DNA from 4 places in the Alkalihalophilus lindianensis genome. Region 1 is predicted to be linked to each of the others. Evidence: riboswitches for the same ligand, from Rfam matches in the RefSeq annotation. Region 1 holds a riboswitch; each other region holds the start of a gene.

Region 1 (6,178 bases):
CATTTATAATTATTATATTCGTGAATTAGGATATGTAGATCAAGTGAACGGCAGAATCATAGCGATGCAGGCGATGGCAAGTGCGATTGCACTTTTACCAGCTGGTTTACTGAGTGACAAAGTAGGCAGGAAGAAAATGATCTTTGTTGGGGCTATTTTTGCAGCATGTAGCCTTCTTTTACGTGGTGTGCTGGTAGCTGAGACGATGTTACTTGCGACAGCTTTTATGACGGGATTGTTTATGGCCTTTATTCAAGTATCCTCTATCCCTTTGCTTGCTGAGAATTCCTCGGAAAAAGAGCGAGTGCATCTATTTAGCTTTAACTTTGCGCTTATTATGGTTGCTAATGTCATTGGGAATACACTTGGTGGGACGCTATCCGACCTCTTTCATACTGTATTTGGATTAACAATGTTGACGAGTGTGCGAATCACCTTGCTGTTTGGAGCTTGCTTATTTTTCCTCGCCTTAATCCCAATTATAAAGATTCGCGAGGAACAAAAGGTGCGCAAACAGAAAACAGGGGCTAGCTCTCTTGGTAAATTGTTTACGACCCATCGCTCAAGTCTAAAGGTTATTGGACTTTTCGCCGTAGCCAATTTATTAATTGGTTTTGGGTCTGGTCTAGTCATTCCTTATTTGAACTTATATTTTACAGATCGATTTGACGTAAGTTATTCAGTGGTGGGCATTATCTTATCTTTAGGTCAAGCGATGACGGCGATCGCTTTAATGATCGGCCCAACCGTAGTACGAAAAGTAGGTGAAGTGAAAGCTGTAGTGATTCTGCAGCTCTCATCCCTTCCGTTTCTCCTCCTGACGGCTTATACAGAAGTGCTCTGGCTCGCTGTGATCGGATTTTTATTTAGGCAAGCGTTAATGAATGCGGGGAATCCGATTCAAATGGCTTTAATGATGAGAAAAGTCGATGATTCCATGAAAGGTCTTGCGAATTCAGTAGGGCAAATGGTCTTTCAATTAGGGTGGGCTGTTATGGGACCGGTGTCGACCACGCTTGTTATGATCTATGGTTCTTACTATGGTTATGCCTACGTGTTTACGATTACGGCTAGTCTTTATCTGATTGGTTCGATCTATTTCTTCCTTGTATTTAGAGAGAAAAAAGCAACGGAAAAATCTTCATCTCATCTTTCAGCATAAAATCGTTGACAGCAAAAAATCCGCCATGCTATGATGCACTCATGCAAAAGCAAACAACAACTTTATATCTCTTATCCAGAGAGGTGGAGGGACTGGCCCGATGAAACCCAGCAACCACTAAATCAACGCTTGATTTAGAAGGTGCTAATTCCTGCAAAGCATAAGCTTTGATAGATGAGACAGAGGATATCTAACATACACCTTTCTGTTCATCTTAAAACAGAAGGGTTTTTTTATGGTTATTTTTTGAACGACAACAGGGCAAATTGTCACTGAATAGATGAGCATCAACGTCTTTCAATTCTACTAATTGAGGTGAGTAGAATTGAAAGGATAGAAGGAAAGTAGGGATTAAATATGATTTCGTTACAATCGATTCGTAAACGATTCGAAACGAAAAATGGCCCGGTTCACGCAGTTGACGGTGTGGATTTAACGATTGCTGAAGGTGAGATTTTTGGGGTCATTGGATATAGTGGTGCAGGTAAAAGTACGTTGATTCGTATGTTAAATATGTTAGAAAGACCGACCGAGGGAGACGTTACTGTAGCCGGTAAAAAGCTATCGGCTCTATCAACAAAGGAGCTAAGACGAGCACGTCAGGAGATCGGCATGATATTCCAACACTTTAACTTACTTTGGTCTCGTACTGTTCGCGATAATATTGCTTTTCCTTTGGAGATAGCAGGAGTAGCAAAGCGTGAACGTGAAAAGCGTGTCAATGAATTAATCGAACTAGTCGGTTTAAAAGGACGCGGAGATAGCTATCCATCGCAATTAAGTGGTGGTCAAAAGCAGCGTGTTGGGATTGCAAGAGCTCTTGCAAACAATCCGAAAGTTTTACTTTGTGATGAAGCAACATCAGCTCTTGATCCAAAGACAACTGATTCGATTTTGGACTTGCTTGTAGATATTAATGAGAAGTTAGGATTAACGATCGTTCTCATCACGCATGAAATGCATGTCATCCGCAAAATTTGTCATCAAGTTGCTGTAATGGAGGCTGGAAAAGTCGTTGAGCAAGGTCCAGTGCTTGATGTTTTCCGTAAGCCAAAAGAAGAAATGACAAAAGAGTTTGTGAAACAGATTACGGAACCTGAGGAAACGACGGATGCGATTAAGCAAATGTTGGCTGATCACCCAGAAGGACACATTGTGCAATTAACATTTGTTGGGGAAGAAGCAGAGAGTCCATTGATTACTCAGCTTATCCGTACGTTCGATGTTGAAGTTAATATTGTTCAAGGAAAAATTACCAAGATTCATGAAGGGTCATATGGAACATTATTTGTTGCCTTAAATGGCCAAAAAGAAGAAGTGGAACGTGCCATTGCCTTTATCCAAAGCAAGAAAGTGGAAGTGGAGGTGATCACGTATGCTTGATCAATTTCTAGCTGATGTAAAAGGGGATCGACTGTGGGATGCTACACTTGAGACCATTTACATGACATCCATCTCTGTATTAGCGACATTTATTATAGGGATTATCCTAGGACTGGTTTTATATTTAACAAGCAAAGGTAACCTTTGGGAAAATTCAGTGGTCAATGGGATTACCGGTTTTATTGTAAATATTTTCAGATCGATTCCATTTATTATTCTGATCGTCTTACTCATTCCATTTACACGAGCATTAACGGGTTCGATGCTAGGGGCAAATGCAGCCCTACCAGCTTTGATTATTGGAGCTGCACCGTTTTATGCACGTATGGTCGAGATTGCCCTTCGTGAAATTGATAAAGGAGTTATTGAAGCTTCTCAATCAATGGGGGCAAGCAATTGGACAATCATTCGCAAAGTATTAATTCCAGAATCCTTACCAGCCCTTATTTCTGGTATTACAGTTACAGCGATTGCTTTAGTCAGTTACACAGCGATGGCGGGTGTCATTGGAGCGGGTGGTCTTGGTCACTTCGCTTACTTAGAAGGATTCCAACGAAACAATAGTCAAATTACTTTAGTAGCAACGATCGCTATTCTGTTGGTAGTATTTGTTATTCAATGGATAGGTGATTATTTTACAAATAAAACAGATAAAAGGTAGGGGGAAAAGAAAGATGAAAAAGTTTTTAAGCGTAGTAGCAGCTGCAGCATTATCGGTATCACTTGTAGCATGTGGTGGTGCTGAGGAAGAAACAACTGAAGGAGATGCAGGAGAAGGTGAATCATCAACATTAGTAGTGGGGGCTTCTGCTGTACCACATGCAGAAATCTTAGAAGCGGCACAACCATTGCTTGCTGAAGAAGGAATTGACCTTCAAGTACAAGTATTCCAAGATTATATTTTACCAAACCAAACATTGCGTGATGGAGATATCGATGTGAACTACTTCCAAACGCCTGGTTACCTAGATATGCAAATTGAAGAAAATGATTATGATTTCGTTAGCGCGGGTGCTATTCACGCTGAACCAATTGGTGTGTATTCACAAGAGTACGCAAGCTTAGATGAGCTTCCTGAAGGTGCAACCATCATTATGAGTGATTCAATTAGTGATCACGGTCGTATCCTTCCGATTTTTGAGCGTGCTGGCTTAATTGAGTTAGACGTTGAAGAAGGTCAATTAGCAACAATTGAAGATATTTCATCAAACCCTAAAAATCTTCAATTTGGATCAACTCAAGTTGAAGCGCGTATGCTTGCTCCTTCATTTGAAAGTGGCGAAGGTGATGCAGTGGTGATTAACACGAACTATGCACTTGAAGGCGGAGTAGATGTTGAGCAATATGGAATTGCTTTTGAAGACGAAGAAGTTCTTCAGCCAAACTTAATCGTTGTTCGTGCTGAAGATCAAGAGCGTCCTGAAGTACTGAAGCTTGTTGAAGTTCTACAATCGCAAGAAATTCAAGACTTCATTAATGAAGAGTATGATGGTGCTGTTATTCCATTAACTGAAGAATAGAACAGTAAAGAGTGCCCTTAGTGGTGCTCTTTTTTTGTATAAATGAACGCATTGATTCGAATACTACCATTGAAATGGAATCAACTTAAGGAGGGATTGTAGATGGATCAGCAGCAACAACAATCAAGTGCCATTCAAATGGCGCTACATGAGTATAAAGAAGGCTTAGGGCACTTCACTGAAAAAATGCCTGACATTGCAAAGAAATACAATGCGTTCACTGAGGCCTGTTTTGCCAAAGGAAAGCTTTCGCAAAAAGAAAAGCAAATGATTGCGTTAGGTATTAGTGTGTTTGCTCAAGATGAATATTGCATTATTTATCATACAAAAGGCTGTCTGGATCAAGGGTGCACAGAAGATGAGATCTTAGAAGCACTAGGTGTGACCGCGGCTTTTGGTGGTGGAGCTGCCATGAGTCAGGCTGTAACCCTTGTGCAAGAAGCGATGACCGACCTTAGTGGCAAAGGTAGTCAAATGCAGCAATAATTGGGATGAGCTGAAAAATGACGTAATCCGGAGTTATCGTAATGGTAAGTTTTCTGACAATGTCGCAGGTGAACTGAATCCCATTTAAGGGGTCTTAAGCTCTTTTTTGCACTTTGGTCAATTAAAGCGATCATGTTAAGATACGTGTATCAAAAGAGAAGGGATTGATTTACTATCCAATCATTAGACGCTGCGTATACGAGTGATATGGAAAAAGCAATGCATTCTGCACATGGAATAGGTTATGCTGAGTACAACCGAAGTCTAGACAAAAGAATGGAAATTGAAAAAGCTCGTGAGGAAGATTACAAACGCTGCAACCAGATTGCGAAAGAATTCAATCAACAACACGCATAGAATAGAAGAAGAAAATTATATAAGGAGAGTGGTACCAAATAGGTGCCACTCTCTTTCTGTATAAATCACTCTACTATATAATGAAGAGATGACAGTCTTGTTACCTTGAACTTACGTTGGATTTGTTATAAGATTGTAATGAGAATAGATTGAGAATAATTCGATATAACTCGAAATCACACTGCTTTTAGATAAAGCAAAATAAATTGGAGGTCATAGAGATGTCAGCACCATTCTTAAAAATCGAGAACTTACACGTTTCAATTGAAGGAAAGGAAATTCTTAAAGACTTCAGTATTGAAATTAACGGTGGAGAAATTCACGCAATCATGGGACCAAATGGTACAGGTAAATCAACACTAGCATCTGCAATTATGGGACACCCTAAATATGAAATCACAAGTGGATCTGTAACAATGAACGGTGAAGATGTACTTGAAATGGAAGTGGACGAGCGTGCACAAGCTGGTCTTTTCCTAGCAATGCAATACCCTTCTGAAATTAGTGGTATTACGAATGCAGATTTCTTACGCTCTGCTATTAATGCAGGTCGTGAAGAAGGCGAAGAACTTTCTTTAATGAAATTCATCCGTAAGCTAGATGAGAAAATGGATCTTCTTGAAATGGATCAACAGTTTGCACAACGTTACCTGAACGAAGGATTTTCTGGTGGAGAGAAGAAACGTAATGAAATTCTTCAACTAATGATGCTTGAGCCAAAACTTGCAATCCTTGATGAGATCGATTCTGGTCTTGATATTGACGCACTAAAAGTTGTATCTAAAGGTGTAAATGCAATGCGTGGTTCTGAATTTGGTTGCTTAATCATTACTCACTACCAACGTCTACTTGATTACATCAAGCCTGATAAAGTACACGTTATGATGCAAGGTCGTATCGTTAAATCTGGTGGTTCTGAGTTAGCTCAACGTCTTGAGGCAGAAGGTTACGATTGGATTAAAGAAGAGCTTGGCATTGAAGATGAGCGTGTAAACGTAAACCAAGAAGCTTAAGTCTAGTTTCATCTGTACGATCAAGAATTGATGCAAATCAATGAATCAACAGTAAAGGGTGGGTATGTATGTCAATCGAGACAAAAGTAACGTTCGATAAAGAACAAATTCAAGCATTCTCGGATGGACGCAATGAGCCAACATGGCTTAAAGACATCCGTTTAAAAGGAGCAGAGCTTTTTGATACGCTTGCTCTTCCGAAACCTGAAAAAACGAAAATAGATAAATGGAATTTCACAGCTGGTAGCTATAACCTT
Region 2 (6,178 bases), on a different contig from region 1:
CATTAAAATAAAACTCAAACTCATACTTCTTATTAAAATCTTTATTATGCAGCACATCAGCTAGCTTTGAGTTTTCAATAAATTGCTCGAATGCCTTATTCGTCTCAATTACTTGATCAAGTGTTGACCCAATGACTTGCTCTTTTTCAAGCGCAAACAACTGCTCACACTGTCTATTAAACGTCGTAACTCGCTGACTACTTTGTTGAAAAGCAAGCACACCATTGTCCGTTGTTTCTAATATAAGCGTAGACTTACGGTGACTTTTCTCTCTTTCCACTAAGCGCCTTGTCATCATATTAAATGTTCTAGTTAACGTATCAACCTCATGATAAGCATCAGGTGCAAGTGGATAGACTTTTTTCCCAAATGCAAAGTCACTCGTTGCAAAAACAAGTCGTTGCAGCGGCTTTACGATATAAGATGATAACTTTAATACAGCAAAGGAAGTAATAAGAAGCACGCAACCAAATAAGATCAAGTATTTAATAATGAGTTCATTTACTGGAGAACTAATACGATCCTGTGGAACAGAGACCCCAACATACCATTCGTTATCAAATCCTTGAGCTTTAGCGACTCTTGCAAAGGTTTGAATCATATCGTTGCTCTTACTATGAAATAAGTTTCGGTTTTGGACCAAGCCTAATAAGGCCTCACTTGTTAATTCATTTTGCTCCAAATAGTTATATGAAAGGATTAAGTTCTCATTTGGATGTGCAATGAGATTTCCTTGATCATTCACTAAAAAAGCATACCCATCTAATCCATGACTTTTTTGTTGCTTACCAAAGTGAGCCAAACGTTCCCATAAAAAGTTTACATCAAAGATGGCGGAGACAACACCCAATGTCTCTCCTTCACTCCCTTTTACTTCGTGTGTTAAGACAAGCGCAGGCTGATTAATCACATCTGAATAAAAAATATCAGAAAAATAAATGCCATTCCCAGAAATCGTTTCTTGATACCAAGAACGATCATTGACATCCGTTCCTACAATGGTATTATCCAGGTCTACAGTGACAATTCCTTCTGTATTCACAAATATTGCCCCGTAATATACCGAGTGTGCATTCACAAATAATCGTAATTCTTCACGAATCAACTCTCTTGATTGCTCCGAATCTCGAAGCGTTGGATTGTTTGCTAGAATAATAACATCTTTCATTCGTTCATTTACAATATTCTCTATAGAAACAGCGAAGTTATCCGTCATTGTATACATCGTTTGATGAAGCTGTTCATTCATATCGATTTTTTGCGACTGAAATGTAATATAGCCTACAAATAATAAAGGCAGTAACGTCGCAAAAAAGAAGAAGAACAATAATTTTGCTCGTAAGGTTTTTATCATTTTGTACCCCTCGAATTTTGTCGAAAACTAACAAATAATTTTACCTTCTATATCTTACACGTTTCCCCCATATAAAAAAAGGTTCTTTCATACTTTTTCATAATGATTAGGCTTTCTTTTTTAAAAAGATCGAAGGATATCTCCACATTTTTCTATGAGCCTTGTATAAACCTTTCTTATTCTGACCATAGTAGCTAGTAACAAAAACTATTTATGGATTAGGAGTTGAACAGAATGAAAGTTAGACAAGATGCTTGGTCTCATGAAGATGATGTATTACTGGCTGAAACGGTGATTAAACATATTTGCGAAGGCAGCACACAACTGCAGGCGTTTGAAGAAGTCGGAGATGAATTGAATCGTACGTCTGCTGCTTGTGGATTTAGATGGAATGCTGTCGTTAGGCAACGTTATGTAAGACAAATTGCTGAAGCAAAAAAAGAACGGAAAGAAAGAAAGCGCGCGATGTCTTATTCCTATTTCACTCAACGAAAGCCACTGTGGAGTCCACCACCAACCATAAATGTACAACCATCACTACAACCAGCACCAAAAGAGATGTCACTAGATTCGGTGATTCATTATTTACAAAATCTTTCGCTCGAGTCAGACTCATCTTCTCTAGAAGAGGAAAATGCAGCTTTGATTAAGACGAATTTAGAGCTCATTAACCGTAATCGTGAGCTTGAAGGTGAAATTCAAAAGCTAAAACAAGATAGTTCGATCATTGAAGAAGATTACCAGTCTCTCATTCAAATCATGAATAGAGCACGAAGAATGGCAATCTTAGAAGATGAAGAAGCGCTCTCTAGTGCCTCCTTTAAAATGGACAAGAATGGAAATTTAGAAAAGCTCGCAAAATAGAGAAAAACATGCTTCCTATGAGTGGGAGCATGTTTTTTTATTGATTAACGATTGATTTCAATGCCATCTAATAATTTCGTGATAACATGACCAGCCATAATTAAGCCAGCAACAGATGGAACGAATGCATTTGAAGAAGGTGGCATCTTCGCCTTACGAATCGGACCTTCCTCAGCTTTTTGTGGAACAATTTCTTTACGGATATCTTCTCGTATTTTAATAGGCTGTTCATCAGAAAAGACAACTTCGATTCCTTTATGAATGCCATCCTTACGTAGCTTTGTGCGAATCACTTTTGCCATAGGATCATAGCTTGTCTTAGAAATATCCGTAATACGAAGGCGAGTAGGATCCATCTTATTAGCGGCACCCATACTTGAGATAATAGGGATTTTACGCTCTAAGCATTGTTTCATGAGGTGAATTTTATAAGAGATCGTATCACTTGCATCAACAACATAGTCAAGTCCATAGCTGAAGAACTGTTCATAGGTCTCTTCTGTATAAAACATTTTTAGAGCAATAACTTCACAATCAGGATTTATATCTGCAATCCGTTCTTTCATTAACTCTACTTTCTCGCGTCCTACAGTAGAGAGCAAAGCATGAATTTGACGGTTGACATTAGTAATATCTACATCATCTTTATCTACTAATACAAGACGGCCAACACCAGATCGTGCAAGTGCTTCAGCTGAAAAAGACCCAACTCCTCCAATACCTAGTACCGCTACTGTGCTATTTTTTAATTGGTCTAATCCATCATGACCAATAGCTAATTCATTCCGTGAAAATTGATGTAACATGTATCGTTTCTCCTTCCAAGCAAAAGGTTTATTTACCAGCTAGTATACCCTTTTAGTAGCATACTAAAAAGCTATCGATTGTCGGATTTGAATATATCACAGCATGATGAAAAAGTCTAAGGCGTTTCGTCACAAAAAGAAGCTAAATTGTTCAATTGAACAATTTAGCTTCTTTTCCCAGTTATGTAGGATAAGAATCCCAACTATGCCGTATTTGACTTACGCTTTGAACCTGCTCTCACAGGTGGGTGCACAGTGCTTATTATCTTACTTCCTTCCAAGAGTACACAAAGGCATGTAATCCAACAAACAACTACTTGCTCCCTTTTCAAAAGTGTTGGCTCAAAACACTCAGTTTTTACGTACAACGTAGGATTCTTATCTGTTGAACTAAATATAACATGACCGAAAACGACATGCAAGTATTTTATCTTAATTTTCTGTCATTTGTTTTTTTGTTCTTTTTTTACTCCTGTGGTACGGTAGATATAAACTTATTTAGGAGGCTTCATCTAGTTATGAAAAAAGCACTTGCCACCCAACGTTGTATCGAAATTAGTCAAGAAATTGGTTGGACTGAAAAGAGAATTGTTGAAACCTCGTATGATATGATGCTTTTTCCAGATCAGTTAACAGTAAAAGATGATCATTACCCTATTCAATCTATATTTGATATTTCATATCGTAAGAAACCCGAAAAAAATGCGATGGGCTTCTTGTATCTTCACACAAGCCGCGGAGTAAGGACTTATTATATTAAAGAAGAACCTACTGCTCTCATTGAAGCTTATCGAAATCTCATTAAACCCTAGTGTGATTAGAGCACCTTACTATGTTGACGACTTTTCACTTTATTGAGGTCACCACATAATTGATAAACAGGCTGATGGAGGTAATCGACTGCAGCATCCTTCACAATCCATGCCTCTCCCTCTGCATGAGGAATGGATTCAATGATGTTGATCGAATGTGCCTCAGCCCAGTGCAAGCATTCTCCGTAGCTTGCTTGATTGACAAACACCACATCATAACTAGCACTCTCTTTTGAATTACTTTCTGCTATAACAACTCGATCTCCTTTGTAGCGTTTGTGAAAAAGATAATCTTCAACCATACTATTAGCGGTAGCAGCACCTCCAGCCCCAGGCCCGACAAAAGCTAATTCATGAATATCTTCGCCGTAAATAACCACCCCATTTGTAACGCCATTAATGGAAGCTAACAGTTCTTCGTTCACCACAAATGCCGGCGATACAATGCCTTTAATCTCTCCCTCTTCAAGCCTCGAATCTCCTACTAATTTAACTTGGCAGCCGATATCACTTGCCACCTCTACATGCCAATTTTCAATCTCACTCACTCCGAAACGGCTTATCTGCTCAGGGTCAGCCCACTTCCCAAAACAGAGTCGGCTTAAGATGATTAACTTATACCATGCATCAAAGCTTTCAATGTCATCAGTAGGATCACTTTCAGCATAACCTAACTGCTGGGCTTCAAGTAACACATCCGCAAAACTGCGTCCTTTTTGAATCATTTCCGTCAACATATAATTAGTCGTTCCATTTAAAATCCCTCTCACTTGATTAATAGCTGTCGTTGCAAGTGTTCCACGAAGAGCATTTACAATTGGAACAGCTCCCGCCACAGCCGCTTCGTAACCATAAAAAGCTCCACCTGAAGTCGCTACTTTTTCAAGTTCTTCACCTTTTTGCGCCACAAGCTTTTTATTTGCGGAGATAACTGGAATTCCTTGCTCGAGAAAATAGTGAGTGTACGTAAAGGCTGGTTCAATACCTCCAATCGCTTCAAATACGATATCGTACTTTTGATGAGCTTTAAACTGTTCCCACTCAGTCGTGATGAAGACATCCTTAAGATTGGCACGATCTTTTTGACGGTCTTTTACCAAAATGGCTGTGATTTGAAACGGCTCCTCTATTTGCTCCTCAATGGTTTTACGGCTTTTTTCTAGCCGTCCATATACGCTTCCACCTACTGTACCAAATCCAAGAATCGCTACTTTTAACATAACTCTCTCTCCTCGCCTCTTATCTATCTCGTCTTAGCTTTATATCTAGAATTAAACAAAAAAAACCTTTCACTAAGGAAAGGTTTTTCTGCCTTCCCTTATCTACCAGAATGAATACATTCTGCTGAACGTAGCACCTTTGTTTGTATGGCATACAAACCGGTTGCCGGGTTTCATAGGGTCAGTCCCTCCACCACTCTTGATAAGGATGAGATCTCTATCTCATATTGTTTCGAATTTTCTATTAAAACTGATTATACGCATCACGAATTGAAGAGTCAATGGTTTTTTTCGTTTGTGCGAAAACGTAATGCGATTGCCACATAAAAAAAAAACCCGCTTGCGCGGGATGCGCTTTAGCGGGGCTCTATTTATTAAGCTTTTACTTTATCAGACTTCTTTCCAATGACCGATAAGTTTAAATCAATTAATTGATCAAGACTTACTTCACTTGGTGCATTGGTTAACAAGCAGCTTGCGCTTGCTGTTTTCGGGAATGCAATCGTGTCACGTAAGTTTGTGCGACCTGCAAGTAGCATGATCAAACGGTCAAGTCCAAGCGCAATACCGCCATGTGGAGGTGTACCGTATTCAAATGCTTCAAGTAAGAAGCCAAATTGTTCTTTTGCTTCTTCTTCTGTGAAACCAAGTGCTCTGAACATATGCTCTTGGATCTCACGCTCGTAAATACGTTGTGATCCACCACCAAGCTCATATCCATTTAAGACAAGGTCATAGGCTTCAGCACGGACTGCTGCAGGATCCGTTGCAAGAAGATCACGATCTTCTTTCTTCGGACTTGTGAATGGATGGTGAAGAGCGACAAAACGTTTTGCATCTTCATCATATTCAACGAGCGGGAAATCAACCACCCATAGGAAGTTATATACATCCTTGTTAATCAAGTCAAACTCTTTACCAAACTTCAGACGAAGAGCACCTAAGCTATCGAATACAACTTGTTTTTTATCAGCAGCAAAGAATAATAAGTCTCCTTCTTCACCGTTCATTGCTTCAAGTAAACTCTCTGCTTGCTCGCCTTCAAAAAATTTAGCCACAGGACCTTTAAGACCTTCAGCTTCTACTTTCAACCAAGCAAGACCCTTCGCACCATAAGGCTTC
Region 3 (6,178 bases), on a different contig from region 1:
CACATAGGCACCGTTACGCATCACTGTAATAGAATCACAGATTTCAAAAAGCTCAGGTAAGCGGTGTGAGATAAAAATCACACCGACATCCTTCTGCTTAAGTTCCCTAACGATTCGAAAAAGCTCTCTTGTTTCCGATAAACTTAACGGTGCCGTCGGTTCGTCTAAAATTAGAAATTTACAATCAGTGGTGACTGCTCTCGCTATAAGTACCATTTGTTTTTCGGCGAGAGTTAATTCACTCACGAGAGTTTTGGATGATAAATGTACCTGAAGCGACCTTAATACTTCTGTCGCTTTGCTATGAACGTTTTTCCAATTCATAAAAAACGATTTCTCTTTATTGGCCGCCAGATCATTCAGTACAATATTCTCTCCAACCGTTAAGTTGGGCACAAGAGCTGTATCTACTTCTTGATAGACAATCTGTATTCCTAACTTTTGTGCATCTCTAGGTGAGCGGATAGTCACTTCTTTTCCGTCTAGATAGACTTGACCCGAGTGATGAGTATAGACACCTGATAGCACTTTCATAAGTGTGGACTTTCCAGCTCCATTGGCACCTATTAGAGCATGAGCTGTTCCAGTCTCCGCTTCAAAATAGGCATCATTAAGAGCTTTCACACCTGGAAATTCAATTGAAATATTATTCATTTGTAGATTCATACAATCACCTGTTTATTCATGATGGTTCTTTAACGTTTTAATCCAGTCCTCTTCAAACTCATCAGATTGACCCCAACCTGAAACAAGCTCTCCAAGACTAACCATGTTTACATCTCCTTGACCTTGAACTAAGTCATCTCTTGAGATCAGTGTTGCTTCTAAGTCATAAAATTGTGGTGTTTCTTCTCCTGCTAATTTTTTCGCTAAAATACGAAGGTTAATAGCCCCAATCAGCTTAGGATCAACAGCAGCTGTGTATTCCCACGCACTGTTTTCCTGCTGCATGACTTGCAAATCAGCGTTCGAAACATCAATTCCATATATTTTTATTTCATGACGACCTGCTTCTTCAATTGCACGAGCAGCGCCAATCGCAAAGGCATCCCACGTTGCAAAGATTGCATCAATTTCACCTTCTGGGTATTTGTTTAACATAGCTGATACCGCATTTTGAGTTTGAGTTGATGTGTCCTCTGCAGCCACTCCAAATCTCTCAAGCTCATTTAAGCCAGGGTTTTCATTTAACACATTTTGATAAACATTGTTTCTTCTAACCATAGGAGGAAATCCGTCCACCCATAAATATAAGATATTCGCTCCCCCGTTAAAGTCTTCTACTAGTTGTTCAAGAGCAAGAGAAGCTAATTCTTCATCATCTTGAGAAGTTAACGTTACACCTTCAATGTTTTCTAAATCCTCGTTCGAATCAAAAGTTACAACCTCGATTCCTTGATCAACCGCGCGCTGTACCGCATCAACAGTAGCAGCATCATCCCCATGAGAGAGAACAAGCCCATCATAATCATCATCTATTGCTTGTGAAATGGCATCATGGTACCTAGCTGTATCCCCATTTGCAGTGAAAATATCGACATTAAAGCCGATAGATTCTCCTTCTTCTTTTACACCTGCTAAGAATTGTGCAGTATGATCATCCCCGCCAATTTTTCGGATTACTTTCACCTTGGACCCTTCACCAGTAGCAAATCGTTCAGGAACGCCTTCAAGATTGACATCTTCTTGTGCACGGCTCGCTTCCTCGCCACTTCCGCAACCTACTAACAAGATTGCCGAAGCAATTGTCACTCCCCATGCTTTAACCCAATTTACTCTTTTCACCTTTCATCTCTCCCCTTTTTCTCTTTATCAAATAGAAAAGCCACTTTCTGTTTAAGAAAGAGGCCGAATGAATGAATCCGTCCTCTTATCTTTCAGGCCGGTGACTTGCACCGTCTGTTGGATGTAGCACCGTGCCTTAAAACCTTAAAGGTTTTCACCGAATAGATAGGGTGAGTAGGTCGGTTGCCGGGCTTCATAGGGCCAATTCCCTCAGCCAGCTCTCGATAAGAGTTGCTATGTAGTTGATCTCAAGTTTTTCCAAATTTGAGAGGTTGAGTGTAATGATACGAGCGATCGATTCTTTTGTCAATAGATTCTAACAATTAATTTTTTCAATTGACAGACTTCTCGACAACTGTCATAATTCATTACAACGTTTTCGATAATTTCATACAACCATAAACTCTTATTATGAGCAGGTGGAGGGACGAGCCCTATGAAACCCGGCAACCTGTTTCAACACATTCGTGTTGATTCAAGGTGCTAATTCTCACAGCGTAAGCTTGAAAGATAAGAGGACATTCTATGATCCATTCAGTCCTCTTTCAATGTTGAAGAGGACTTTTTATTTGATGAGAGGAGGACTCAACTTACTATGAGTCACATTACAGCAACCTATCTTGTTCACGACCGTAAAGGAGATCTCCACAAAAAAGCTGAATCGATTGCACTCGGCTTAACGATTGGTTCTTGGACGCATCTTCCTGCGCTTGAAAAAAAACAACTAGAAAAACATAAAGGGGAAGTTGTAGACGTTCAGGCTCTACCTGAAAACGAGGATACAAATCGTTACTTCAAAGAGGGACGTAGTGCAGGATTAATTAAGATCGCCTACCCTTCAGCCAATTTCAGTCCAGACCTGCCAGCCATTTTAACGACCCTTTTCGGAAAGTTATCTTTAGATGGTGAAGTAAAGCTTGTGGATATTCAACTTGACCCTCAATTAGAATCTAAATTCCCTGGCCCGCAATACGGAATAGAAGGGATTCGCAATCTTCTAGATGTACATGATCGTCCTTTGTTAATGAGTATATTTAAAGGCATGATCGGTAAAGACCTTTCAGAATTTGAAAAGCAATTAACAGAACAAGTTACAGGTGGAATTGATCTTGTAAAAGATGACGAGATTTTATTTGATAACGAATTAACTCCGTTTGAAAAACGAATTCAAGTAGGAGCTTCTGTACTAAATGATGCGTATGAGCGTACTGGAGAAAGAAAACTATATGCGGTCAATTTAACTGGACGAACGTCCGAATTGAGAGCAAAAGCGAAACAGGCTGCTGAGCTTGGCGCTAGTGCCTTGTTGTTTAATGTATTTGCATATGGCCTAGATGTCTTGCAGGAGTTGGCCGAAGATCCTGATATCCCACTACCGATCATGGCACACCCTGCTGTTTCCGGTGCTCTTACCCAATCACCTTTTTACGGATTTTCGAATAAAGTGCTTCTTGGAAAGCTACTGCGCTTAGCGGGAGCAGATCTAGTTTTGTTTCCATCACCATATGGAAGTGTTGCGCTTGACCAAAAAGAAACAGCTGATATTGCGGATGCTCTAACGTCAGAAGGCCCTCTCAAAAAAGCATTTCCTGTTCCTTCAGCCGGTATCCACCCTGGCCTTACCCCCCTTCTCATTAATGATTTCGGCGTGGACTCGATCATTAATGCAGGGGGCGGTATACACGGCCATCCTAATGGTGCCCGTGCAGGAGCTCAAGCGTTTAGGCAAGCGATTGATGGTGTATTAGCTGGTCGCACATTAACAGAAACCGCTCAGCGTTCTCCAGAACTTTCCCAAGCACTAGAGTTATGGGGACAGCCTACATGAGCCAATTAGATAAACGTAAGCTCATTATTTTTTGTGATTTTGACGGTACGATTACGACAAAAGACAATATCATTGCGATTATGAAGCAATTTGCTCCAGATGGATGGGAAGATATAAAAGATGATATCTTAGCAGAACGCATCTCCATTCGAGAAGGGGTCGGCAGGCTGTTTTCTCTCATACCAGTAGAGAGAAAACAAGAAATTATTGATTTCGTGTTAAAACAAGCAGAGATAAGAGAGGGTTTTGAACCCTTTTTAACCTATCTTAAAGAAAATGATATTACCTTTAAGGTCGTTAGCGGTGGAATTGATTTTTTTGTACAACCTGTACTAGAGCCATATGATGTTCTAGAGGATTTATATTGTAATGGAAGTGATTTTAATCAAGACACCATTACAATTACATGGCCACATCATTGCGATTCATTTTGCACAAATGATTGTGGCTGCTGCAAGCCATCCATTTTACGTCAATATCCTAATGAAGAGTATTACAAAATTGTGATAGGTGATTCGATTACTGATTTACAAGCTGCTAAGCAAGCAGATGAAGTGTTTGCGTGTGATAACTTTTTGTTGGAAAAATGTCAGGAGCTTGAATTAAATCATTCCTCTTTCTCTACCTTCTATGAAGTGATTGAATCGCTTAAGCACAAAAAGGAAGTGACGAGTCGATGAGTGTAACGATCGATCATCAAAACAACTATTGGAACGAATTAGCTGATATTAAGGACGAACTAGCTGCGAGGGACTGGTTTCCCGGCACTAGTGGAAATTTATCCATTAAAGTGAGTGATGATCCTCTTACCTTTCTCGTTACAGCTAGCGGTAAAGATAAAAGGAAAAGGACAGATGAGGATTTCTTGTTAGTAGACAGCGACGGTCACCCTGTTGAAATCACAAATCTGAAGCCCTCTGCGGAAACGGTCCTTCATCAGCGAATTTATCAAAAGACTGATGCCGGATGCTCCCTTCATGTTCATACAGTTGACAATAATGTCATCTCTGATCTGTATGGGGACCAAGGGTCGATCACTTTTCAAAATCAAGAATTGATAAAAGCTTTCAACATCTGGGAAGAAGATGGGAAAATCACCATCCCAATCGTCGAGAATTATGCTGATCTTCCACGTTTAGGCGATGCTGTTGCAGATAAAATCACTCCCGGTATACATGGTATTCTCATTCGTAATCATGGTATCACCGTTTGGGGTCGTAACGGCTTTGAGGCAAAAAGACATTTAGAAGCATTTGAATTTTTATTTAGCTATCATGTAAAGATGAGGCTTCTTACTAAATAATGTGCTGCATATTGAAAATCAAAAGGAGGAATGACGAATGGCTGTGATTTATATTCGTGATACAGGAGAAGAGATTCGTGGAGAGGAAAATGTGCGCCGATTTTTAGAGAGTCAGGAGGTTCTCTATGAATATTGGAATCCATCAAAACTTCCTGAAGACCTTCAAAACGTTTGTCATTTAAATGATGAAGATAAAAATCAAGTCCTCTCTACTTACGATGAGGAAATACGATCACTAGCCGAGCGTAGAGGTTATAAGAAATGGGATGTGATCTCGCTTAATAAAGACACACCTGACCTAGATACCTTACTCAAGAAATTTGAACAAGTACATACTCACACAGAGGATGAGGTACGTGCCATTACTGCAGGCTCTGGTAGTTTTGTGATTAAAGGCGAGGAAACAGGTTATTTTGATGTCCGTTTATCTCCTGGGGATGTTATTTCTGTTCCGGTCAATACCCCTCATTTCTTTACCCTTTCTGAGGAAAAACAAGTGGTAGCAGTCCGTCTGTTTATCGATCCAGAAGGCTGGGTGGCCCATACTTTTAATGACCCAGAATTTGAAAAAACCAAGTCTTAATCATAAAAAGGGACTTAGAGCAAAGCTTAGCTTCTTAAGTCCCTCCTACCCAATAGCCTACAGGCTGTTGGGTTTTCAAGGTTTAATCGTCTCTAACATCGCCCACATGCTTGGTGCTACACCTTCTTGTGCTTCTTTTGCTGGGAGAAACAGGGTCATTTGAAAAAGCTCACCCTCAAATGTTTTAGCTACATGAATTAAGGTTGTGCTCTCTCCGTTTGACTGTACACGTTCAACCAAGGCATATTCAACATCATCAAGTGGAACATGCTGCATTACTTCGGTCTCACCCTCAGCATGCTCTTTTATCGTTTCTTTTAGCTCACTTGCATCAACCTCTTCACCGTGAGGAATAATTCGTGTGAAAAAATTACCGTCATGATTAAATGTTAATGCGTCCCTACCTGGCTCTTCACTGTGAAGAGTGTAATCTTCTATTACATAGATTGAGTAACCAAGTCCGCTTCTATTGAATGTAGCGATTCTTTTTTCGGTTTGGCCCTCCACATTTACTTCTAACTCTTTTTGATCTGCCAATTCAATTTCATTTGACGGGACTCCCTCGCCCTCGTTCTCTTCATTCCTCGTACCTTCCTTTTCGTTTCCTAGCTCAATCTCACCTTCAGCCACTTCCTCTTCAACCGTTTCATCAATCACAGGATCTTGTAACTCATTTTCT
Region 4 (6,178 bases), on a different contig from region 1:
AAAATGGCGGGCAACCATTCTCAGTAGTAAATGAAGCCCCCGCTGGGACTGGTTATTTTAAATTTGAAGAACGTACCCCAGGACAATCTGTTACTCTTGTGAAAAATGATGACTATTGGCATGAAGAACAAGCAAAAGTAGATTCAGTCACTTTCACTGTTATTCCTGAGGACTTAACACGTATCGCCGAACTTGAAACAGGCGGAGTAGATATTATTTTCCCAGTAAACCCTAGTGATGTTTCACGGGTAGAAAATGGTGCCGAAACGTCTGTGCAGCAATCAAATAGCACTCGCATGGTTTACTTAGGATTTAATACGGAAAAAGAACCGTTTGATGATGTGAACATTAGACGCGCCCTTCATATGGCTGTGGATAAACAAGCATTAATAGATGGAGTGTTAGACGGTACAGGTGTGATTGCAGATGGTCCAATCGCTCCAGATGTTTTTGGGTATAGCGATAACATTGATCGTATTGAATATGATCGTGAACAAGCGAAGGAACTACTAACAGAAGCAGGCTATCCTGATGGCTTTCAAACAACAATTCTTACAGATGACGACCGTGAACGACAAGATCTAGCTCAAGCACTTCAATACCAACTAGCCGAAATTGGTGTAGACGTAGAGATTGATACGTACGAATTTGGAACATATTTAGAACGAGCAGGTCAAGGACAATCGGAACTATTCTTAGGCAGTTGGGGCACCGTTACCCTTGATGGTGACTATGGTTTATATCCAGTCTTCCACTCCGATAACAAAGGTCCAGCTGGTAACCGCTCTTTCATTGATAACGAAGAAATTGATTCTCTCTTACAACAAGCTCGTGAATCGATTGATGAGCAAGAACGTTTAGATTATTACGAAGCAGCTCAAGATGAGCTAGCTGCAGAATCGCCATATGCTTATCTTTACTTCCCTGAAATCATTGCTGGTGTAAGAGATGATGTAGAAGGCTTCTGGCAATTCCCAAGTACAACATTATTCTTACGTGATGTAGAACTTAATAGATAACATTTATATCTGTCTTATGAAGTGATTCTCATAAGGCAGATTTTTATTTTCATTGGTTAATAAACTCAGCTTACCAATTAGAATCTTCTTAAAGTCTAGTCTTAATTAAACGTTTATTTAAGCTAAATAACTCTTAGAATCAATTATCTTGTTCTATTTTACTTCCTAACTTATTTAACTAATCAAATCCCTACGCCTACAAAAAAAAGACGCTATAAATAGCGCCTTTAAAGTGTTTACTCCATCCAATCCGGCTTTCCAAATCCTTCGAACTCTGTATCTATAACCTCTTCAAATTTAGCAGATTCTACTGCTGCCTTAATATCTTGAACAAAAGGTTCATCTAAGTCCTCTGTGTTAACAACTACGCGATTCCTATACTCATCAGGCATATTTTCGAGCTTTAAAGCATCAAGTAAATCCATGTTAGCAGATAAAGCAAAGTTCCCTGGTACAGCTGATAAGTCAACGGAATCTACAGCACGCGGAAGCTGTGCTGCTTCAATTGGTTGAAAAACAATATTTTTCGGATTTTCTACGACGTCCCTCTCAGAAATAACAAGTGGATTGACATCAGGATCAACCTTAATTAATCCTTCTTCTTCAAGTATTAAGAAAGCACGAGCTGCATTGGTCGGATCATTCGGAATCGCAATTTGTGACCCTTCTTCGATCTCATCTAGAGAGTCATATTTATTTGAATAAATCCCCATTGGAGCCGTCGGAACAACAATCACTTCTGATAACTCCAATCCATTTTCTCCAGCAAAGTTCTCCATGTAAATTTTGTGTTGAAATAAATTTACATCAATAGAGCCATTATCAAGAGCAATATTTGGTTGAACATAATCACTAAACTCAACGACTTCAACTTCATATCCTTTCTCTTCTAATAGTGGTTGGATTGCTTGTGAAACCATATCACTATAAGGACCTGCTGTTGAACCAAAAGTAATTTTTGTTTTTTCTTCTGAGTCAGCTGCGGCTTCTTCACTTTCTCCTGAACCACAAGCTGCTAATGTACCTACTAATAATGTTGAAAGTAATACTGTTTTCCACTTTTTCATTGTTCATTCTCCTCTACTTTATCTTTTATCTATTGCTTTTGCTATAAAGTCACCTGTATATTGGATGACTTGAACTAACACAATCAAAATAATAATCGTTGTAAACATCACTGCTTCATCATACCGGTAATAACCGAATCTAATGGCCAGATCACCAATTCCACCACCACCGACAACCCCAGCCATCGCAGAATAACCAATCAAACTGATAGTCGTAATGGTAATACCTTGAATAATGCCAGGCTTAGCCTCTGTTAATAGAATATCTTTTATGATCAACCAAGGACTTGCCCCAACTGAAATTGCAGCTTCTACTACCCCTTTATCAATCTTTCGCACAGATGATTCTACCAAACGTGCAAAGAAAGGAATCGCTGCAACAGATAAGGAGACAGATGCTGCGACTGGACCAATGGTTCCTCCTACAATCGCTTTTGTTAATGGAATAAGTGCAACAAGTAAAATGATAAAGGGGATCGACCGAATTAAGTTCACGATCAAGCCAAGTACCCCTTTTATCCAACCATTTTCAAGGAACAAGCCTTTATCTGTTACATACAATAAAACGCCTAAGGGAAGCCCTACGATTAGTGCTACAGAAAGTGAAATCCCTACCATCAACACCGTTTCAAAGAATGCTTTATTGAGCTCTGGAAGTAAATTAATCAATGTTTCAATTGTCACTTGTCATCACCTCCACCCCAACTGCTTTATCATTTAGATACGTAAGAACACGCTCCACTTCATCACTAGTGCCCTTAAGCTCCATAATAAACACACCCAGAGGGACTTCTTTAATATATTCAATTTTGCCGTGGAGAATATTGGCCCGTACATTAAATCCTTTGAGGACATCCGATACAACAGATTCTTCAGCAATCCTTCCTCGAAAATGTATCTTCACTATTGTTCCCTTACACTTTCCAACCAAAGCTTGAGGTAATTTAAATTGCATCACACCATCGATGAATTCTTTTGTTAGATTCTCTTTTGGTTGAGCAAATAGTTGATAGACACTCCCTAGCTCTATTACTTTTCCCTCTTCCATAACAGCCATTCGATCACAAATCTCTTTTACAACTTCCATTTCATGTGTAATCAGCACGATCGTTAAACCTAGTTTTTCATTTATATCTTTGAGTAGTTTTAAGATAGCTTGAGTCGTACTTGGGTCTAGAGCTGAAGTTGCTTCATCACACAACAATACTTTCGGGTCATTAGCCAGAGCTCTTGCTATACCTACCCTTTGCTTTTGACCTCCACTTAATTGACTAGGATAGTGTTGTGCCTTATCAGCTAATCCTACTAACTCCAATAAATCTAACACTTTCTTTTGACTCTCGGTCTTTGATTTACCTGCTGCTTTTAAAGCGAAATAAACGTTATCAAATACTGTTTTAGAAGTAGCAAGATAAAAATGTTGAAAGATCATTCCTATCTTTTGTCTAGATTTGCGCAGCTTACTAGCATTTAACTTCACTAGATTAACACCATCTACAAAAATTTCTCCGCTAGTTGGCTTTTCCATCAAATTAATACATCGTAAAAGCGAGCTCTTACCTGCTCCGCTATACCCTACGATTCCAAAGATCTCTCCTTGATCAATCTCAAGGCTTACGTTATCTACTCCTTTAACGGTCCCTTTTTTTGTTTTATATTCTTTCGTAACACTTTTAATTTCGATCATGATGCACCCCCAAAGCCTAATTTCCCTATGTGAAAACTCAACTTTAAAACTAAATAATGTTCTAGGTTAACTCTCAAGTAGATAAATATAAAAAAACCTCTTTCTAAACAAGAAAGAGGTTTGATAATTAAGATCGCACCTCTTATCTTCCAGAGCTTATTGCTCTGCAGGATTTAGCACCGACTAAGTAAAAACTTAGAGGTTGCCGGACGTCATAGGGCCTGTCCCTCGGTCGCTCTTGATAAGAGTTTAAACTATTTAAATTTTCTAAGTTATTTTATCTTAATAAAGTATTAAGGAGATGTCAATGCTTTTTATTCTAACATGTACACTATTCACCTAAAAGTTGTAAAAACTCTCGAGTTCGTTCTTCTTTTGGATTCTCGAGTAACTCTTTAGCTGGACCTTCCTCGACGATATAACCACCGTCCATGAATAATACTTTGTCTGCTACTCGCTTCGCAAAGTTCATTTCATGGGTAACGATCACCATTGTTTGTCCTTCTTTTGCGAGCTCTTCGATTACTCGTAGAACTTCGCCAACAAGTTGGGGATCAAGAGCAGAAGTTGGCTCATCAAATAACATGACATCAGGATTCATCATCAGCGCTCTTGCTATCGCAGCACGCTGCTGCTGTCCCCCCGATAATGCATCTGGATACTTATCCTTATGTTCAATCATGCCAACCTTCTTCAATAATTTCTCTCCGTCTTCGATTACAGCTGCCTTACTTGCCTTTTTCACAGTTAATGGTGCTTCGGTGATATTTTCCATTACTGTTTTATGAGGAAATAGATGAAAACCTTGAAATACCATACCAGAGTAGCTTCGTAAATCTTTTATAGCTTTTTTTGATAAACGTTTTGAGCCAAACTCAACGCGTTTATCACCGATCTGAACCGTCCCTTGGTTAGGTGTTTCTAATAAATTCAAACAACGTAGAAGTGTTGTCTTTCCTGACCCAGAAGGACCTACTAAACAAACAACTTCCCCTTTTTTTACGGAAAAATTAATTGACTCTAAAACAGTAACGTCATCAAATTTCTTTTGTAATTGTGAGATTTCAATCATAGTAGGTCTCCTTTATCTCTGACTCAAATAACGATTATAACGTTTTTCCAAGCGTTCTTGGAAATGTCCAATCACAATACAAACTACCCAGTAAATAAGTGCAGCGGTTATATACATCGTCATACTATCATAAGTCCTTCCTGCTACAAGTCTAGAGCTATATAATAGCTCTTGAACAGTAATAACTGATGCAAGAGAGGTTCCTTTTACAATATCCATAAATATATTAAAAGTTGGTGGTAAGGCAATTCGTGTTGCTTGAGGAATAACGATTCGCCTTAGTGTCTGTATATAACTCATTTGAAGTGAAGTAGCAGCTTCCCATTGTCCGCGTGGCACAGACATAATAGCAGACCTGACCACCTCTGCATTATAAGCTGCAAAATTAAGACTAATTCCTACTATACCAGCGACGACAGCACTCTTAAATTCAACCCCTAATACAGGTATCCCATAATATAGGATAAAAATAAAGACTAATAAAGGGGTTCCTCTCATGAACGATATATAAATTCTTGCAGGCCACCTCAAAAACCAGAATTTAGACATTCTTGCGATACCGAGCACTACACCAAGAATGAGGGCAAAGAACATACTAAATAGAGCAATGATCATAGTTACTTTTAAACCCTCAAGTAAAAAAGGAAGTGAATTCCATGCTAGCTCCGGATCATATAAATATTCCCACTGTATTTGTTGAAACCACTCAATCATTTATTTCCCTCCCTCAGGCACATCCAAAAAAGAAATACAAGGACAAGTCCTTGTATTTCTTCCAATTTCTTTATTCTCCATCTAGACCGACAACTTCTGACTCATCAACTGGTTCAGATACATCTTCACCTAGAAACTCCTCAGATAAACGAGCTACAGTGCCATCGTCAATTAACTCTTGTACTGCTTCATCTAACTTTTCTTTTAATGTTCCATTTCCTTTTAACACAGCCATTGCACTTTCTGTTGCATGGTATTTCACTTGATCTGCTACCACTAAACGATCATCACCAAACTCATCAATCGTTCGTTGCAATACAAGGTGGTCATTTAAATAAGCTTCTGTGTTTCCATTAATTACATCACGTAAAATCGCTTCTGTTCCACCATCATATGCAGTTCCATTCGCACCAATATTGTCCGCAAAAATAGCATAATTACTTGTCAATGAACCAAGAGCAACGTCCACACCCTCTAAATCATATGCACTCTCGAATCGATCAGCATCTTCAGCACGAACGACGATTGATCCATAAGAATATTTATGAGGAATGAGGAAATCAAACGTTTCTTTACGCTCTTCTGTAATGGCAAAATCATGAGCAGCTACATCGATTTG

What was found. A riboswitch is a leader RNA that binds a small molecule or an ion and turns the genes downstream of it on or off. The one in region 1 is predicted to bind S-adenosylmethionine.
Region 2: it holds a riboswitch for S-adenosylmethionine, as region 1 does, so the genes downstream of both, RYX56_RS16290 (homoserine dehydrogenase) here and RYX56_RS07290 (methionine ABC transporter ATP-binding protein) in region 1, are expected to answer to the same signal.
Region 3: it holds a riboswitch for S-adenosylmethionine, as region 1 does, so the genes downstream of both, RYX56_RS04915 (sugar ABC transporter substrate-binding protein) here and RYX56_RS07290 (methionine ABC transporter ATP-binding protein) in region 1, are expected to answer to the same signal.
Region 4: it holds a riboswitch for S-adenosylmethionine, as region 1 does, so the genes downstream of both, RYX56_RS19460 (methionine ABC transporter ATP-binding protein) here and RYX56_RS07290 (methionine ABC transporter ATP-binding protein) in region 1, are expected to answer to the same signal.

The regions. Positions count from the first base shown of each region.
Region 1 covers NZ_JAWJBA010000002.1:100,362-106,539, reverse strand. The annotation lists gene RYX56_RS07295 (MFS transporter) at 1-1,162, shown strand, start outside; SAM riboswitch class I at 1,231-1,343, shown strand; gene RYX56_RS07290 (methionine ABC transporter ATP-binding protein) at 1,520-2,545, shown strand; gene RYX56_RS07285 (methionine ABC transporter permease) at 2,538-3,206, shown strand; gene RYX56_RS07280 (MetQ/NlpA family ABC transporter substrate-binding protein) at 3,220-4,065, shown strand; gene RYX56_RS07275 (carboxymuconolactone decarboxylase family protein) at 4,168-4,551, shown strand; gene RYX56_RS07270 (YuzK family famiily protein) at 4,771-4,908, shown strand; gene sufC (Fe-S cluster assembly ATPase SufC) at 5,130-5,921, shown strand; gene sufD (Fe-S cluster assembly protein SufD) at 5,990-6,178, shown strand, end outside.
Region 2 covers NZ_JAWJBA010000006.1:26,855-33,032, reverse strand. The annotation lists gene RYX56_RS16315 (ATP-binding protein) at 1-1,354, opposite strand, end outside; gene RYX56_RS16310 (RsfA family transcriptional regulator) at 1,589-2,218, shown strand; gene RYX56_RS16305 (tRNA threonylcarbamoyladenosine dehydratase) at 2,263-3,024, opposite strand; RNA gene ssrS (6S RNA) at 3,217-3,403, opposite strand; gene RYX56_RS16295 (hypothetical protein) at 3,543-3,836, shown strand; gene RYX56_RS16290 (homoserine dehydrogenase) at 3,842-5,056, opposite strand; SAM riboswitch class I at 5,152-5,265, opposite strand; gene aspS (aspartate--tRNA ligase) at 5,431-6,178, opposite strand, start outside.
Region 3 covers NZ_JAWJBA010000001.1:914,324-920,501, forward strand. The annotation lists gene RYX56_RS04910 (sugar ABC transporter ATP-binding protein) at 1-666, opposite strand, end outside; gene RYX56_RS04915 (sugar ABC transporter substrate-binding protein) at 679-1,785, opposite strand; SAM riboswitch class I at 1,868-2,016, opposite strand; SAM riboswitch class I at 2,189-2,302, shown strand; gene RYX56_RS04920 (2,3-diketo-5-methylthiopentyl-1-phosphate enolase) at 2,381-3,613, shown strand; gene RYX56_RS04925 (2-hydroxy-3-keto-5-methylthiopentenyl-1-phosphate phosphatase) at 3,610-4,293, shown strand; gene RYX56_RS04930 (methylthioribulose 1-phosphate dehydratase) at 4,290-4,916, shown strand; gene RYX56_RS04935 (1,2-dihydroxy-3-keto-5-methylthiopentene dioxygenase) at 4,954-5,499, shown strand; gene RYX56_RS04940 (DUF8580 domain-containing lipoprotein) at 5,575-6,178, opposite strand, start outside.
Region 4 covers NZ_JAWJBA010000010.1:42,167-48,344, forward strand. The annotation lists gene RYX56_RS19445 (glutathione ABC transporter substrate-binding protein) at 1-1,019, shown strand, start outside; gene RYX56_RS19450 (MetQ/NlpA family ABC transporter substrate-binding protein) at 1,256-2,086, opposite strand; gene RYX56_RS19455 (methionine ABC transporter permease) at 2,105-2,704, opposite strand; gene RYX56_RS19460 (methionine ABC transporter ATP-binding protein) at 2,760-3,773, opposite strand; SAM riboswitch class I at 3,913-4,021, opposite strand; gene RYX56_RS19465 (amino acid ABC transporter ATP-binding protein) at 4,105-4,845, opposite strand; gene RYX56_RS19470 (amino acid ABC transporter permease) at 4,858-5,559, opposite strand; gene RYX56_RS19475 (transporter substrate-binding domain-containing protein) at 5,630-6,178, opposite strand, start outside.